3 regions of the Streptomyces sp. NPDC047042 genome follow, and region 3 is predicted to be linked to each of the others. Evidence: riboswitches for the same ligand, from Rfam matches in the RefSeq annotation. Region 3 holds a riboswitch; each other region holds the start of a gene.

The links. A riboswitch is a leader RNA that binds a small molecule or an ion and turns the genes downstream of it on or off. The one in region 3 is predicted to bind cyclic di-AMP.
Positions count from the first base shown of each region.
Region 1: it holds a riboswitch for cyclic di-AMP, as region 3 does, so the genes downstream of both, ABZ855_RS03075 (transglycosylase SLT domain-containing protein) here and ABZ855_RS06955 (peptidoglycan DD-metalloendopeptidase family protein) in region 3, are expected to answer to the same signal.
Region 2: it holds a riboswitch for cyclic di-AMP, as region 3 does, so the genes downstream of both, ABZ855_RS22255 (M23 family metallopeptidase) here and ABZ855_RS06955 (peptidoglycan DD-metalloendopeptidase family protein) in region 3, are expected to answer to the same signal.

Region 1 covers NZ_JBEYVP010000002.1:261,572-266,300, reverse strand. The annotation lists gene ABZ855_RS03080 (polyprenyl synthetase family protein) at 1-563, opposite strand, end outside; cyclic di-AMP (ydaO/yuaA leader) riboswitch at 1,102-1,267, shown strand; gene ABZ855_RS03075 (transglycosylase SLT domain-containing protein) at 1,271-1,762, shown strand; partial or broken gene ABZ855_RS03070 (HAD family hydrolase) at 2,006-2,806, opposite strand; gene fahA (fumarylacetoacetase) at 3,492-4,706, shown strand.
Region 2 covers NZ_JBEYVP010000018.1:106,146-110,874, reverse strand. The annotation lists gene ABZ855_RS22265 (pitrilysin family protein) at 1-614, shown strand, start outside; gene ABZ855_RS22260 (pitrilysin family protein) at 611-1,999, shown strand; cyclic di-AMP (ydaO/yuaA leader) riboswitch at 2,226-2,394, shown strand; gene ABZ855_RS22255 (M23 family metallopeptidase) at 2,406-3,200, shown strand; gene ABZ855_RS22250 (GntR family transcriptional regulator) at 3,389-4,084, shown strand; gene ABZ855_RS22245 (HPr family phosphocarrier protein) at 4,257-4,538, opposite strand; gene ABZ855_RS22240 (GNAT family N-acetyltransferase) at 4,717-4,729, shown strand, end outside.
Region 3 covers NZ_JBEYVP010000005.1:125,028-129,756, forward strand. The annotation lists gene ABZ855_RS06955 (peptidoglycan DD-metalloendopeptidase family protein) at 128-1,090, opposite strand; cyclic di-AMP (ydaO/yuaA leader) riboswitch at 1,094-1,253, opposite strand; gene ABZ855_RS06960 (alpha-galactosidase) at 1,557-3,656, opposite strand; gene ABZ855_RS06965 (tyrosine-protein phosphatase) at 3,827-4,624, shown strand; gene ABZ855_RS06970 (DUF6126 family protein) at 4,647-4,729, opposite strand, start outside.

The DNA of each region.
Region 1 (4,729 bases), on a different contig from region 3:
CAGGCCACCGCCACCAGCGATCCGGTCTTGCCGCCGAGCACGTCCAGATAGTGCTCGACGGGGTCCCGCCCGTCCGACGGTCCCGCGGTCTCCAGGATCTGCCCGGTCACCAGCCGCTCGAACGCCTCGGCCTGCACCCGGACCGCCTCGGGCCCGAGGTCGGCGAGGATGTGCGAGGCGCGCGCAAACAGGAAGTCCCCGGTGAGGACCGCGACGGAGTTCCCCCAGCGCGTGTTGGCGCTGGGCACCCCGCGTCGTACCTCGGCCTCGTCCATGACGTCGTCGTGATACAGCGTCGCGAGGTGGGTCAGCTCCACCACCACCGCGGACGGCACGATCCCCGGCGCGTGCCGGTCCCCGAACTGCGCCGCGAGCATCACGAGCAGTGGCCTGAAACGCTTACCGCCCGCCCGTACGAGATGCTGCGCGGCCTCCGTGATGAAGGGGACCTCGCTCTTGGTGGCTTCGAGCAAACCTTCCTCGACAGCCGCCAATCCGGCCTGGACATCGGCTTCGAGAGCCTGGTCCCGCACGCTCAGCCCGAACGGCCCGACGACGGTCACGAGGGATCTCCTGTCTGCTGTGTCTACTGGCGGTCACACGGTGTGTCGATAGGTCGCTGCCCTCACTCGAGTCAGCGTATCCGGTCATGTTTCGATCACCGCGAGCGCCCGCCCGTCCAGGCCGGGCGGTATCGGATCACGACCGGAATGTTTTTGATCAGTCCAAAGCATGGACATTTATAAGCACACCGCGCCCATCTCCGGCCCTTTCCGGTGACCGACACATGTCCCAAAAACCTCGAAACACCCCAAATTCACCACTCGCCCCATCGAGACCACCCCTACCCCCCACCTCGTGATTCGAGTCACGCCGTCAATCAACCCACACCCCCTCCTCCCCGCAAACTCCCCGTTCACAAAGGCAAGTTACCCCTCCACCCATCCTTTACCATTTGCCCGTTTTATTCCCAATGTGTGCACGATATGGGCAAGTCCTGCATTTCCGCCCCTTGTTCCACACGTGTGCTCTCGCATACGTTTCGCGCCACACCGGGCGGATCGCCGAATCCTGCCGCCGCCCGTAGAGCAGACCACCACCCACCCACATGTGACTCACGCAGGCAGGAGCGGGGGACCCAGGTAAGCCGCCGGTCCGGACATCGACGCCGGAGCGGCTAGGGGTGAAGCCGCGCGCCGCAGCGCGCCCGGCCGGGCATCTCCCGCCCGAACCCGACAGCTCACCTCGTAGGCGCCGGAGAGGACTCACCATGCCCGCACGAGGTCAGCACAACCGCGCGCGAACCCTTCGCCGCCCGCTCGCACTCACGCGCACACTCGCCATCACCGCGACGGCTGCCGCAGCCCTGGCCATCCCCTTCCTGACCGCGACGACGGCCTCCGCCGCCCCGTCGGCCGCGTCGTCGACGACGACGTACTACGCGAACAACCTGGACGGCTGGATCCGCGAATCGCTCGACATCATGGCGCAGAAGGGAATCCCCGGGACGTACGACGGCATCTACCGCAACATCATGCGCGAGTCGTCGGGCAACCCCTACGCCATCAACAACTGGGACTCGAACGCGGCAGCCGGCACCCCCTCCAAGGGCCTCCTCCAGGTCATCGACCCGACCTTCGCCGCGTACCACGTCGCCGGAACCTCGTTCGACCCCTACGACCCGATCGCCAACATCACCGCCGCCTGCAACTACGCGGCCGCGCGATACGGATCGATAGACAACGTGTACGGGGCCTACTAGGCCGACCGTCCCTGCCCGGGTGGGGCGGGCGTCCTCTGGGCCGGACCCACGACGCCCGCCCCACCCGGGCTCATTTCCGCCTACCCGGCCCTACTGCCGACCGACCCGTGTCGCAGCCGAGGCAGGTACCGAGGCCGATGACGGTGCCACGGCCCGTGCCCGTGCCGGTGCCGGTGCCGACCCTGGTACCGGCACTTCCCGGTCCGCCCAGTCCTCCCAGCCCTCCCAGCCCTTCCCCCGCCCGAACAACCGCTCCAGCACCACCGCGATCCCGTCGTCCTCGTTCGAGAGGGTGACCTCGTCCGCCACCGCCTTGAGCTCGGGATGGGCGTTGGCCATGGCGACACCGTGGGCCGCCCAGTCGAACATCGGGATGTCATTGGGCATGTCGCCGAAGGCGATGGTGGCGGACGAGGACAGCCCTAGATACTCGGCGGCCAACGCGAGCCCCGTCGCCTTGGTGATGCCGCATGGCTGCAGTTCGACGGTGCCGGGCCCCGACATGGTGACGGTCGCGAGCGAACCGACCGCTCCACGCGCCGCCGACGCCAACTCGTCGTCGGACAGCGACGGATGGCGAAGCAGCACCTTGCTGATGGGCGCGGCCCACAGATCGTCCCGGCGCGGCACCTGTACGGCGGGCAGCGTCGGGTGCGGCATCAGGTACCCGGGTTCGATCAGCGTGAGCCCGTCGACCCCGTCCTGATCGACGGCGGCGTACAACTGCCCGACCTCGGCCTCGATCTTGCCGAGCGCGGTCTCCGCCAGCTCCCGGTCCAGGGTCACCGACCACAGCAGGCGGTCCGCGCCGGCGTCGTACAACTGCGCTCCCTGCCCGCACACCGCGAGCCCCCCGGCACCGAGGTCGTCGAGCAACGGCCGGACTCTCGGCGCCGGGCGACCCGTCACGACCAGATGACGGGCGCCGGCGGCCGTGGCGCGCGCCAGGGCGGTCCGTGACCGGTCGGAGAGCGTGTCGTCGGCGCGCAGGAGCGTTCCGTCAAGATCCGTGGCGATAAGTGCGTATGAGGTGGGAGCGGGCATGATCCAGAGAATACGGATCGTTCGACCCCTCGGTCGCCGCCCGAACCGGACGACGTTCGCCGTCCGGGCGGCAACAGCCCCGGCACAAGGGCCAGTTCCTGCCGCGGACACCGCCCCGGGAGGCCACGATCAGCACGACAACCCGATGCGGTGAACCCCTGGTTCACAAGATCGAGCGAGGCGCCCAGCCCCCACCCGCGCCTACCCGTACCCCACCGCCACACATATCCGGCACCGAGCCTCGACGTTCCCCGGATCATCGCCGGCTCCGTGCGCAGCTCGTGCCCGAGGAGATCCATCGCGGCGGTGTCGACGCGGTGGCCGGTCGCGGCTATGACCTGGTCGGCCGACAACTCCCGCGTACGACCGCCGAGTTCGCATACGGTCAACACCGGCCGACCACCGACGAACCCCACCCGCTGCCCCCGCTGCTCCCGCCCGGAGGATCCGCGCGAGCGGTAGGGATGCGGGGAGTAGGTGAGGGCCCACAGCGACCACGCGTTGCCGAACGACGACTCGGGCCGCCCACCCGTAACCTGTGGCGCGACCACATGACCACACGAGACGACCCCCAGCCCGCGACCGCGGACGGATCCGCGCCGCACCAGCCATCCAGACGGCCACGACAACGGCCGAGCCCGACAACAGGCTTCGACTGACGACACACGAGAGCGAGGCAGTGCCCATGCCCCCCTTCGATGTCCCCGAGGGCGACCTCTTCGGCCCGCACAACCTGCCGTACGGCGTGTTCTCCCCGGCCGGCTCCACGGACCGCCGGGTCGGCGTCCGTCTCGGCGACCACGTCCTGGACGCCGGTGCGGCAGCCGCCGCGCTCGGCTCCCCCTATGTCTCCGTCCTGGCCCGTCCGACCCTCAATCCGCTTCTCGCCGCGGGCCGCACGACCTGGTCCGACATCCGGCGCGCCCTCACCGCCTGGGTCACCGTCCCGTCCCACCAGGAGACGGTCGCCCCGCTCCTGCACCCCCTGTCCTCCGTGACGCTGCACCTCCCCTTCGAGGTCGCGGACTACGTCGACTTCTACGCGTCCGAGAACCACGCCCGGAACGTCGGCCAGATCTTCCGCCCCGACGCCGCCGACTCACTGACTCCCAACTGGAAGCACCTGCCGATCGGTTACCACGGCCGCTCGGGCACGGTCGTGGTCTCTGGCACCGAGGTCGTACGTCCCTCGGGCCAGCGCAAGGCCCCCACCGACCCGGTGCCGCTCTTCGGTCCGTCGGTCCGCCTGGACATCGAGGCGGAGGTCGGCTTCGTGGTGGGCACACCGTCGCCCATGGGCAGCCCCGTGGCCCTGTCCGACTTCCGCGACCACGTCTTCGGCCTCTGCCTCCTGAACGACTGGTCCGCCCGCGACCTCCAGGCCTGGGAGTACGTCCCGCTGGGCCCGTTCCTCGGGAAGTCCTTCGCCACGTCCGTCTCGGCCTGGATCACCCCGCTGGACGCCCTGGACGATGCCCGGGTTCCGCCGCCTGCCCGGACCCACCCCCTGCTTCCCTACCTCGACGACGCCGAGGAGGAACCCGGCGGCTTCGACCTGCGTATCTCCGTCGCCGTGAACGGCCACACCATCTCCGAACCCCCTTTCTCCAGCATGTACTGGACGGCCGCCCAGCAACTCGCCCACATGACCGTCAACGGCGCTTCCCTGCGCACCGGCGACCTCTACGGCTCAGGCACGGTCAGCGGCCCCACCGAACGCGAACGCGGCTCCCTCCTCGAACTCACCTGGAACGGCAGGGACGCCATCGACCTCCCCACCGGCAAGCGCACCTTCCTGGAGGACGGCGACGAGGTCACCCTCACCGCCTGGGCCCCGGGTCCGGGCGGCACCCGCGTGGGCCTGGGCGAGGTGACGGGCACCATCACCGCGTCGAGCTGAACGATGTGGCCCGGGGGCAGCCG
Region 2 (4,729 bases), on a different contig from region 3:
ACGTCATCGGCGAGGAACTGCGCGAGGTCGTCGTGGAGGAGGTCCCCTCGCGCGCGCTGATGGCCGCCTACCGGCTCCCGGAGGACGGCACACGCGCGTGCGACGCGGCCGACCTGGCGCTCACCATCCTCGGCGGCGGCGAGTCCTCCCGTCTCTACAACCGGCTCGTACGGCGGGACCGTACGGCGGTGGCGGCCGGTTTCGGCCTGCTGCGGCTGGCCGGAGCACCCTCCCTGGGGTGGCTGGACGTCAAGACGTCCGCGGACGTCGAGGTGCCGGTCATCGAGGCCGCCGTCGACGAGGAGCTCGCCCGGTTCGCCGCGGACGGCCCCACGGCCGAGGAAATGGAGCGCGCCCAGGCCCAGTTGGAGCGTGAGTGGCTCGACCGGCTCGGTACGGTCGCCGGCCGCGCCGACGAACTGTGCCGCTTCGCGGTGCTGTTCGGCGACCCGCAGCTCGCGCTGACCGCCGTGCAGCGCGTACTCGAGGTGACCGCCGAAGAGGTCCAGCAGGCCGCCAAGGAGCGACTGCGCCCCGACAACCGCGCGGTGCTCGTCTACGAGCCTCTGACCGCCGACAGCGACACCGACACCGACGAGGAGGCGGCCAAGTGACCGAGCTCGCCACGATGGAGTTCCACCCCCAGCCCCAGGCGGGCGAGGCCAAGCCCTGGGCCTTCCCGGCCCCCGGGCGGGACACGCTCGGCAATGGTCTGACGGTCCTGCGGTGCCACCGCCCCGGCCAGCAGGTCGTCGCCGTCGAGGTGCTCGTCGACGCCCCCCTGGAGGCCGAGCCCGCCGGTCTCGACGGAGTGGCCACGATCATGGCCCGGGCCTTCTCCGAAGGCACCGACAAGCACTCCGCCGAGGACTTCGCCGCCGAGCTGGAGCGCTGCGGCGCCACCCTCGACGCGCACGCCGACCACCCCGGCGTCCGCCTCAGCCTCGAAGTCCCCGTGTCGCGACTGCCCAAGGCGCTCGGTCTGCTGGCCGACGCCCTCAGGGCGCCCGCCTTCACGGACAGCGAGATCGAGCGGCTGGTGCGCAACCGGCTCGACGAGATCCCGCACGAGACGGCCAACCCGGCCCGCCGCTCCGCCAAGCAGCTCTACAAGGAGCTGTTCCCGGCGACCTCGCGCATGTCACGTCCGCGCCAGGGCACCGAGGACACGGTCGCCAAGATCGACTCGGCCGCCGTACGCGCCTTCTACGACAGGCACGTCCGGCCCGCCACGGCCACCGCGGTGGTCGTCGGCGACCTCACCGGCATCGACCTGGACGCGCTCCTCGGTGACACCCTGGGCGCCTGGACGGGCACTTCGGCCGAGCCGCGGCCGGTGCCGCCGGTGACCGCCGACGACACCGGCCGGGTCGTCATCGTGGACCGCCCGGGCGCCGTGCAGACCCAGCTGCTCATCGGCCGCATCGGCGCCGACCGGCACGACCGGGTCTGGGCCGCCCAGGTCCTCGGCACGTACTGCCTCGGTGGCACCCTCACCTCCCGTCTGGACCGTGTCCTGCGCGAGGAGAAGGGTTACACCTACGGCGTGCGGGCGTTCGGGCAGGTCCTGCGCTCCGCTCCGGAGGGTACGGGTGCCGCGCTGCTGGCCATCAGCGGCTCCTTCGACACCCCGAACACCGGTCCCGCCCTCGAGGACCTCTGGAAGGTGCTGCGCACGCTCGCGGCCGAGGGGCTCACCGACGCCGAGCGCGATGTCGCGGTGCAGAACCTGGTCGGCGTCGCCCCGCTCAAGTACGAGACCGCGGCGGCCGTGGCGAGCACGCTGGCCGACCAGGTCGAGCAGCACCTGCCCGACGACTACCAGGCGACGCTGTACCGCCGGCTCGCGGCGACCGGCACCGTGGAAGCCACCGCGGCGGCCGTCAACGCCTTCCCGGTCGACCGGCTGGTGACGGTCCTCGTGGGCGACGCGGCGGAGATCGAGGCGCCCGTCAGGGCTCTCGGCATCGGCGAAGTGAGCGTCGTACCCGCCGAGTAGGGACACCGTCCACAGAGACGTCGTAGCGGCAGGGGCCCGGTGACGGAAGCGTCACCGGGCCCCTGTTTGTCCATGTTGATGTGCAAGTTGCCCGTATTGATGGAGAGGTTGACAGTCTGCACTGTGGCATGCGCGACAAAACCCGTGATCGGTTTGTTATTTGAAAGTAGTCACGCTTAGCGTCTGTCCGGCTGTCCGTCACGCAGTGCGCCGCAGTCGCGGCACCGGACAGTCATCGCCGAGTCCCCGTACGGCGCGAGCCAGGGGAGCCGGGGACCCACATCGTGCAGTCCCTGGGGTGAATCGGACGCCCGCGCGTGCCGCGAGGGGGCCCGTAGGAGACCTTCCTGCTCCGAACCCGTCAGCTAACCCGGTAGGCGAGAAGGAGGAAAGGAACAACCACTACATGGCGTTCACCCGCGCCACCGGGAAGCACCGTCGTCCCAGCCGCCCCAGCCTTGTCAACCGTACGACCGCTCGCGCGGCCGGCGTCGCGGCCCTCGCGACCAGCGGCGTCGTAGGCGCCCTCGCCGCCCCGGCGCTCGCCACGGAGTCCGCCGTCGAGCAGACCGGCCTCACCCCGGTGATCTCCATAGGGGAGTCGCTCGCCGAGCAGATAGACGCTCAGGCCGCCGCCCAGGAGCAGGCGGCCGAGCAGGCCGCCGCCGAGAAGCGGATCGAGGCCGCGGAGAAGCGGGCCGCGGCCGCCGCCAAGAAGCTGGCCGAGGAACGCGTCAAGCAGGAGCGCGAGGTGAAGGCCCGCGCCGCCCGTGAGGCCGAGCGTAAGCGCCTCAACGCCTACGTGGCCCCGATCTCCGGTTCGTACATCTCCACCGGCTACCAGGCGGGCGGCGGTATCTGGTCCTCCGGCAGCCACACCGGCGTCGACTTCCACGCCGCGTCCGGCACCACCGTCCACGCTGTGGGCTCCGGCACCGTCGTCGAGGCCGGCTGGGGCGGGTCCTACGGCAACAACATCGTGATCAAGATGATTGATGGTACGTACACTCAGTACGGTCATCTGTCGTCGATCAACGTCTCCGTGGGCCAGACGGTCACCCCGGGCCAGCAGATCGGCCTCTCCGGGGCCACCGGCAACGTCACCGGTCCCCACCTTCACTTCGAGGCCCGCACGACCCCGGATTACGGCTCGGACATCAACCCGGTCGCCTACCTCCGCTCGCACGGCGTGAACGTCTGACACCTCTTCGTACCACTCGTCGCGGCCCCGGCTCCTCCAGCCGGGGCTTTCGGCGTTTCCGGGTGCCCTGTGTCCAAAAAATATCCACGGATTCCGGCCTGCCGTCGGAAATTCCGGTTCTCTGCAATAGAGTCACTGAACACACGTCAATCGTCGACGTTTCACGGGGATTAAAGCGGAGGTCGGACATGCGTATTCCGGCGCACTCGGTATGCACGGCGATCCGGGACGACATCGTCGCCGGTGTCTACGAGCGCGGCAGCCGGCTCACCGAGGAACTGCTCGCCCGCCGGTACGGCGTCTCGCGCGTCCCCGTCCGCGAGGCCCTGCGCACCCTGGAGGCCGAGGGCTTCGTGGTCACCCGGCGGCACGCGGGCGCGTGCGTCGCGGAACCCACCGAGCAGGAGGCCTCCGACCTGCTGGAGATGCGCATGCTCCTGGAACCGCTGGGCGCCTCCCGGGCCGCCCAGCGGCGCACCGAGGCCCATCTCAAGGTGCTGCGCGGCCTGGTCAGACTCGGCCAGGAGCGGGCCAGAAGGGGCAACAGCGAGGATCTGCGCTCCTTGGGAGGCTGGTTCCACGAGACGCTCACCCAGTCCTCCGGCAGCCACGCCCTGGCCTCGACGCTCACCCAGCTGCGGCACAAGATCGCCTGGATGTACGCGGTGGAGGCACCGCCCAACCCCGTCGAGTCCTGGGCGGAGCACGGGGCGATCGTGGACGCGGTGGCGCGCGGGGACAGCGAGCGCGCGCGGGCGGTCACGGCACTGCACACCGAGCGGGCGACCCTCGCGCACCGGCTGCGCTTTCCGGGCGACGGAGACCGTCCGGATCGTGTGAGGACTTCGCAACCTCCCGTAAACATGATGGGCCTGCGTCATTAACACGGGCGCCGTATACAAAGAGGGTTGAATTCGCGGGGGACTATTTCTGCTGCCCGTGACCGGGAATTACGAAGGGCCCGCCCGATATTCGGGCGGGCCCTTCGCCATGTGCGGGTGGTGCATTTCGGGTGACGTTCGCCGTCACCGTCGACCGAGGACCCCGCAGGGTGCCTCAGACCGTTTCGGGAAGTTCCTCGAGTCCCTCGGCCACCAGCTTCGCCAGACGGTCGAGCGCCGCGTCGGCGCCCTCCGCCTCGGAGGCGAGGACGATCTCCTCGCCCCCCTGGGCACCCAGACCGAGGACCGCCAGCATGGAGGCCGCGTTGACGGGGTTGCCGTCGGCCTTGGCGATCGTCATGGGGACGCCGGCGGCCGTGGCCGCACGGACGAAGATGGAGGCGGGGCGGGCGTGGAGGCCCTCCGCCCAGCCGACGTTGACGCGGCGCTCAGCCATGTGATGCTGCCCTTCACTGTCTCAGGGTTGTCTAGACCATTGTTCCACAGCATGAAGCGTGCCGGGAAGCGGGCTTCGACCCGTCCCGGAACCGCGTTCGAACCCCGGCCTGGGCCCGACTTCGGTCCCCACAGACTGCCCTGCGACGTTGTCGGACGCGAGCCGTACTCTGGGGCGCATGCAGAACTCGT
Region 3 (4,729 bases):
AGGCAGAAAGCGCTTGCACGGATAGGGAGTTGACTATCACACCCGCACACGCGCGCGTGAACGCGTCGAAGGCCGGACCCGGGAAACGGGTCCGGCCTTCGACGGCTGTCCTCGCCGCGAACGTTCGTCAGCCGACGGCGACGCCCTTCGAGCGGAGGTAAGCGACCGGGTCCACGTCGGAGCCGTAGTCCGGGGTGGTGCGGATCTCGAAGTGCAGATGCGGTCCGGTGACGTTGCCGGTCGCCCCGGACAGGCCGATCTGCTGGCCCGCGGTCACGGACTGACCGGCCGAGACGGAGAGCTGGGAGAGGTGGCCGTACTGCGCGTAGTAGCCGTCGGCGAGCTTGATGACGACCTGGTTGCCGTAAGCGCCGCCCCAGCCGGCGGAGACGACCGTGCCGGCGCCGACAGCCTTGAGGGAGGTGCCGGTCGGGACGACGAAGTCGACGCCCGTGTGGTAACCGCTGGACCACATGCTGCCCGCCACGTGGTACCCGGTGCCGATGGTGGCACCGGCCACGGGGAGGTTGAAGCCGCTGGAGCTGCCGGTACCGGTACCGGTGGCCTCGGCCGCCGTCGAGTTCGCGGCCGTCGCGCTCTCGGCGGCCGGCCGGGTGGCCTCTGCCTGTGTGGACTTGGGGGAGCTCAAGGACGCTTCCGCAGAGCCCGAGTTCGAGGCGGGCGACGAGGTCGACGCGGCCTTCCTGCCGATCGTCAGCTTCAGACCGGGGTGGATCAGGCTCGGGTCGGCGCCGATGGCGGTGCGGTTGTCCGAGTAGAGCTTCTTCCAGCCGCCGGCGACGCCCTGCTCCTGGGCGATCTTCGCGAGGTAGTCGCCGGCCCGGACGGAATAGGTCCGGGACTTCTTCGCGGCCTTTTGCGACTTCGCGGAAACCGCCTCGGCCGCAATGGATTTGGCCGTCACCGAAAGGGACGACACGGACTGAGTCGCGGACTCCGCCGTGACCGCGTGGGCGCCGGTGGCTCCCAGCAGCGGAAGAGCGAGAGCCGCTCCGCCGGTTCCGGCGACGGCTATCGAGCGGGTGAAGCGCTGGGACTTCGGACGGCGGTGCTTACCCTTCGCGGGCATGGCGAATTCCTTCTCCGTCGCCTGCGAGGTGAGCTGTCGGGTGCGGACTGGAGATGTCCGGCCACGCCTGGACGTGACTTGACCCCAAGCCTGTTCCGGAGACCGGAGCAGGCGTTCTACCTGTGGGTCCCCCGCTCCTGCCGTGGTCGGGTGGTCGAGACGGGATCCGGGCGGCGGCAGGATTGGGCGTCCGTCCGGATGGGTGGCGAACGTAAGCGACCAAGACGCACGGAAACAAGCCTGGGGTTCCCTGTGTACGGGTTTTCTGTGATCCACCCCAGAATTCCCGGTCACGATCCGTGAATTATCGATCTTTCCGTCGTGTGAACACCCTTAAAAGCCGCCGAAATTACGTGCACATGACGGCGACACACGGTCACGAATATGACGCTGCTCACTCGCCCGATTCACAGGAACCCGCATTCCCAAGCGAGTTGGAATCAATACGCCATAACGGACAGAAGCATCAGATGCGACGCAAGCGGAAAACTGCCGCATCGAGGTCACCCTTGAGTCCGGTTCGCAGGCCGTGGTGCAACAACACCGCACCTCGGTGGATTTCACCCGTTTCACGGCATTCGTAGACCGCCGAGGGGTCGAGCCCGCGGAGCCGCAGCGCCGGTACCGGCTCGCCGTGGTGCTGCGCCTGGAGCCAGGCGAGGACGACGGTCTCGTCCCCGAGCATGTACTGCACCGCGCTCAGCCCGCCGGCCGGGCGCCGCAGCCGGTAGAGGTCGCCGCGCTGCACGACGGGCCGGATCTCCTTGTAGAGCCCCACCCACTCCCCGGCCTCGGCCAGCTCCTCCTCCGTCCACGTCGTGAGGTCACCGCCGACGCCGAGCACCCCGGCCATCGCACTCACGAACCGGAACCGCAATGAGCTGACCCGGCCGTTCAGCTGGGTGTTCGGGCTGTCCGTGACCCAGGCGGCCATGACCCGCGCCGGATGGATCTGGCTGAAGCCCTCCTGGATGGCGAGTCGGTCCAGCGGGTCGGTGTTGTCGGAGGTCCACACCTGGTCCGTACGGGCGAGGACACCGAGGTCGATCCTGCCGCCGCCGCCCGAGCAGGACTCGAAGGCGACGTCGGGATGGGCCGCCCGCAGCCGGTCGAGGAGGGCGTACAGCCCGTGCACATGGTCGACCCACAGACGCTGCGGGTAGTCCTCACCGGGCCAGCCGGCGTCGCTGAAGCAGCGGTTGAAGTCCCACTTCACATAGTCGATCGGGGCGCTGGAGAGCATCGCGTCGAGCTGCTCCCACAGGTACTCCCGGACATCCTCGCGGGCAAGGTTCAGTACGAGCTGGTTGCGGAACTCCGTCCGCCTGCGTCCCTGCTGGAACTGCACCCAGTCGGGGTGCGCGCGGTACAGGTCGCTGTCCGGGTTGACCATCTCGGGCTCGACCCAGATGCCGAACTGCATCCCCAAGGCGTGCACGTACTCGGCCAGCGGCCTCAGCCCCGACGGGAAGCGGTCCGGGTTAGGCGTCCAGTCGCCGAGGCCGGCCCGGTCGCTGGTGCGGGCGCCGAACCAGCCGTCGTCCACGACGAACAGCTCGACGCCGATCGCGGCGGCCCGCCGGGCCAGTGTCCCCTGCTGCTCCTCGGAGATGTCGAACTCGGTGGCCTCCCACGAGTTGTAGAGCACGGGCCGGTCCTGGTCCGCGCCCGGTACGACGAACGCGCGCTGGTACGCGTGCCACGCCCGGCTCGCCCCACCGTGCCCGGAGTCGGTCCACAGCCCCGCGAAGACGGGCGTGGTGAAGGACTCGCCCGCCGCCAGGCGCAGCAGGCCCGAGTCGTCGTATCCGGCGCCCCCGGTGACCTGCACGCGCGCGTCGGGCAGCTGGGCGACGGCGATCCGCCACGACCCCGACCAGCCGAGCGCGCAGGCGTAGACCTCGCCGCGTTCCTCGGTCGCGTCGGTGTCGAGCGCCACCCAGGGCAGATGCTGGTGCCCGGTGTGGCCACGCCGGCTGCCGATGACCTTCTCACCGTAGGTGAGCTCGGTCCTCACCAGCCGGGACTCGGCGGCCCAGCGTCCGTGCAGCTGGGAGAGGCGCCAGCCCTCGCGGTCGGGGAGCGTCCAGGTGGCGGAGTCGGCGCGCAGCAGCTCCAGCGGGCCGGTCGCGTCGGTCGCGTCGTGGGTGAGGGTCACCCAGCGCTCGATCACGTCGTGGCGCATCCGGTAGTGCAGCGTGATCGCCAGCCCGGCATCGCGGAATCGCAGCCGCAGTTCGTCCCCGTCGGCGCCGGTCTCGGTCTCGGTCTCGTACGCCTCGAACCGCCATTCGGTGCCCCGGCGCTCCTCGGTCCGCACGGACAGCGCGGGCCGTACGAAGCGGGGGCCGCCCTCGACCGGGTACTCCTCACGGCCGTCGAGCGGGGACTCGAAGGGCCAGTAGTCCGGCAGCGGCCGCACGGCGAGCGCCTCCGCGTCGGCGAGGGCGATCCGCGGGCCCCAGTGCAGATGCAGCAGTTCGTCGTCCTCGGTGAGATGGACGGCGTAACTGCTCGTGGGCCCCGAGAGAAGCCACGTACGACCGGTGTCGGCAATTTCCAGCATCATGTCCCCACAGATTCGAACAGGCGCGCTCAAGCATCAACATCATCAGGGCCACGGCGTCCGACGGCAACGCCTGTGGAAAACTCCTGGGCCTGCTCACCCGTGTCGTATCGTCGAAGCGCGCCCGTCGACGAGCAGCGTCCGCGGGGCGGTGTGGGAGGGGAGCACTCGTGACGCAGCAGGTCCCGTCGACCGAGCCCGAGCTGGGCGGCGTACGAAACTTCCGTGACGTGGGCGGACTGCCCACCGTCGACGGTCGGCGGGTGGCGCCCGGACGGCTGTTCCGCAGTGGTCATCTCGCCCACGCGACCGACGAGGACGCGCTGTTTCTCGGCTCCCTGGGGCTGCACACGATCTTCGACTTCCGCAACTCGGCGGACATCAAGCTGGAGGGCCCTGACGTCGAGCTGCCGGGCGTGCGCAACGTGAACATCCCGCTGTCCGACCCGGCGCACGGGGCGGAGTTCTGGAAGATGGTCCGGGACGGCGATCTCGACGAACTGCGCAGCCTCCTGGCCGACGGCAAGGGCGAGCAGCGGATGATCGACTCCTACCGCGAGATCATCAGGGACCGCACGGCCGAGCACTCCCGGTTGCTGCACGCGCTGGCCGAGGACAGTGTCCCGGCCCTGATGCACTGTGCGGCGGGCAAGGACCGGGCGGGCCTGTCCATCGCGGTGACGCTGCTCGCCGTCGGGGTGGAGCGCGATGCCATCGTCGCCGACTACATGGAGTCGGACGCGCTGCACCGGCGCTACAAGGTGCGCCGCAACGGCGCCGCCGCCAAGGCCTACAGCCCCGAGGTACTGGAGCTGCTCAACCCGCTCTTCGGCACCCGCCCGGAGTATCTGACCTCGGCCATCCGGACGGTCGAGGAGACCTGGGGCAGTGTCGACGCCTACCTGGAGCAGGGCCTGGGTGTCACTCCGGAAACGCGGGAGCGGCTGCGCGAGCGGTTCCTCGACTGAACCGGTTGCCCACCGCCGGCCTCTACTGTTTCGTGCCCACCTCGAACAGCAGGTAGATGAAGCCGGCGAAGAGATGTCCGACCGCGATGTAGATGATCAGCCGGA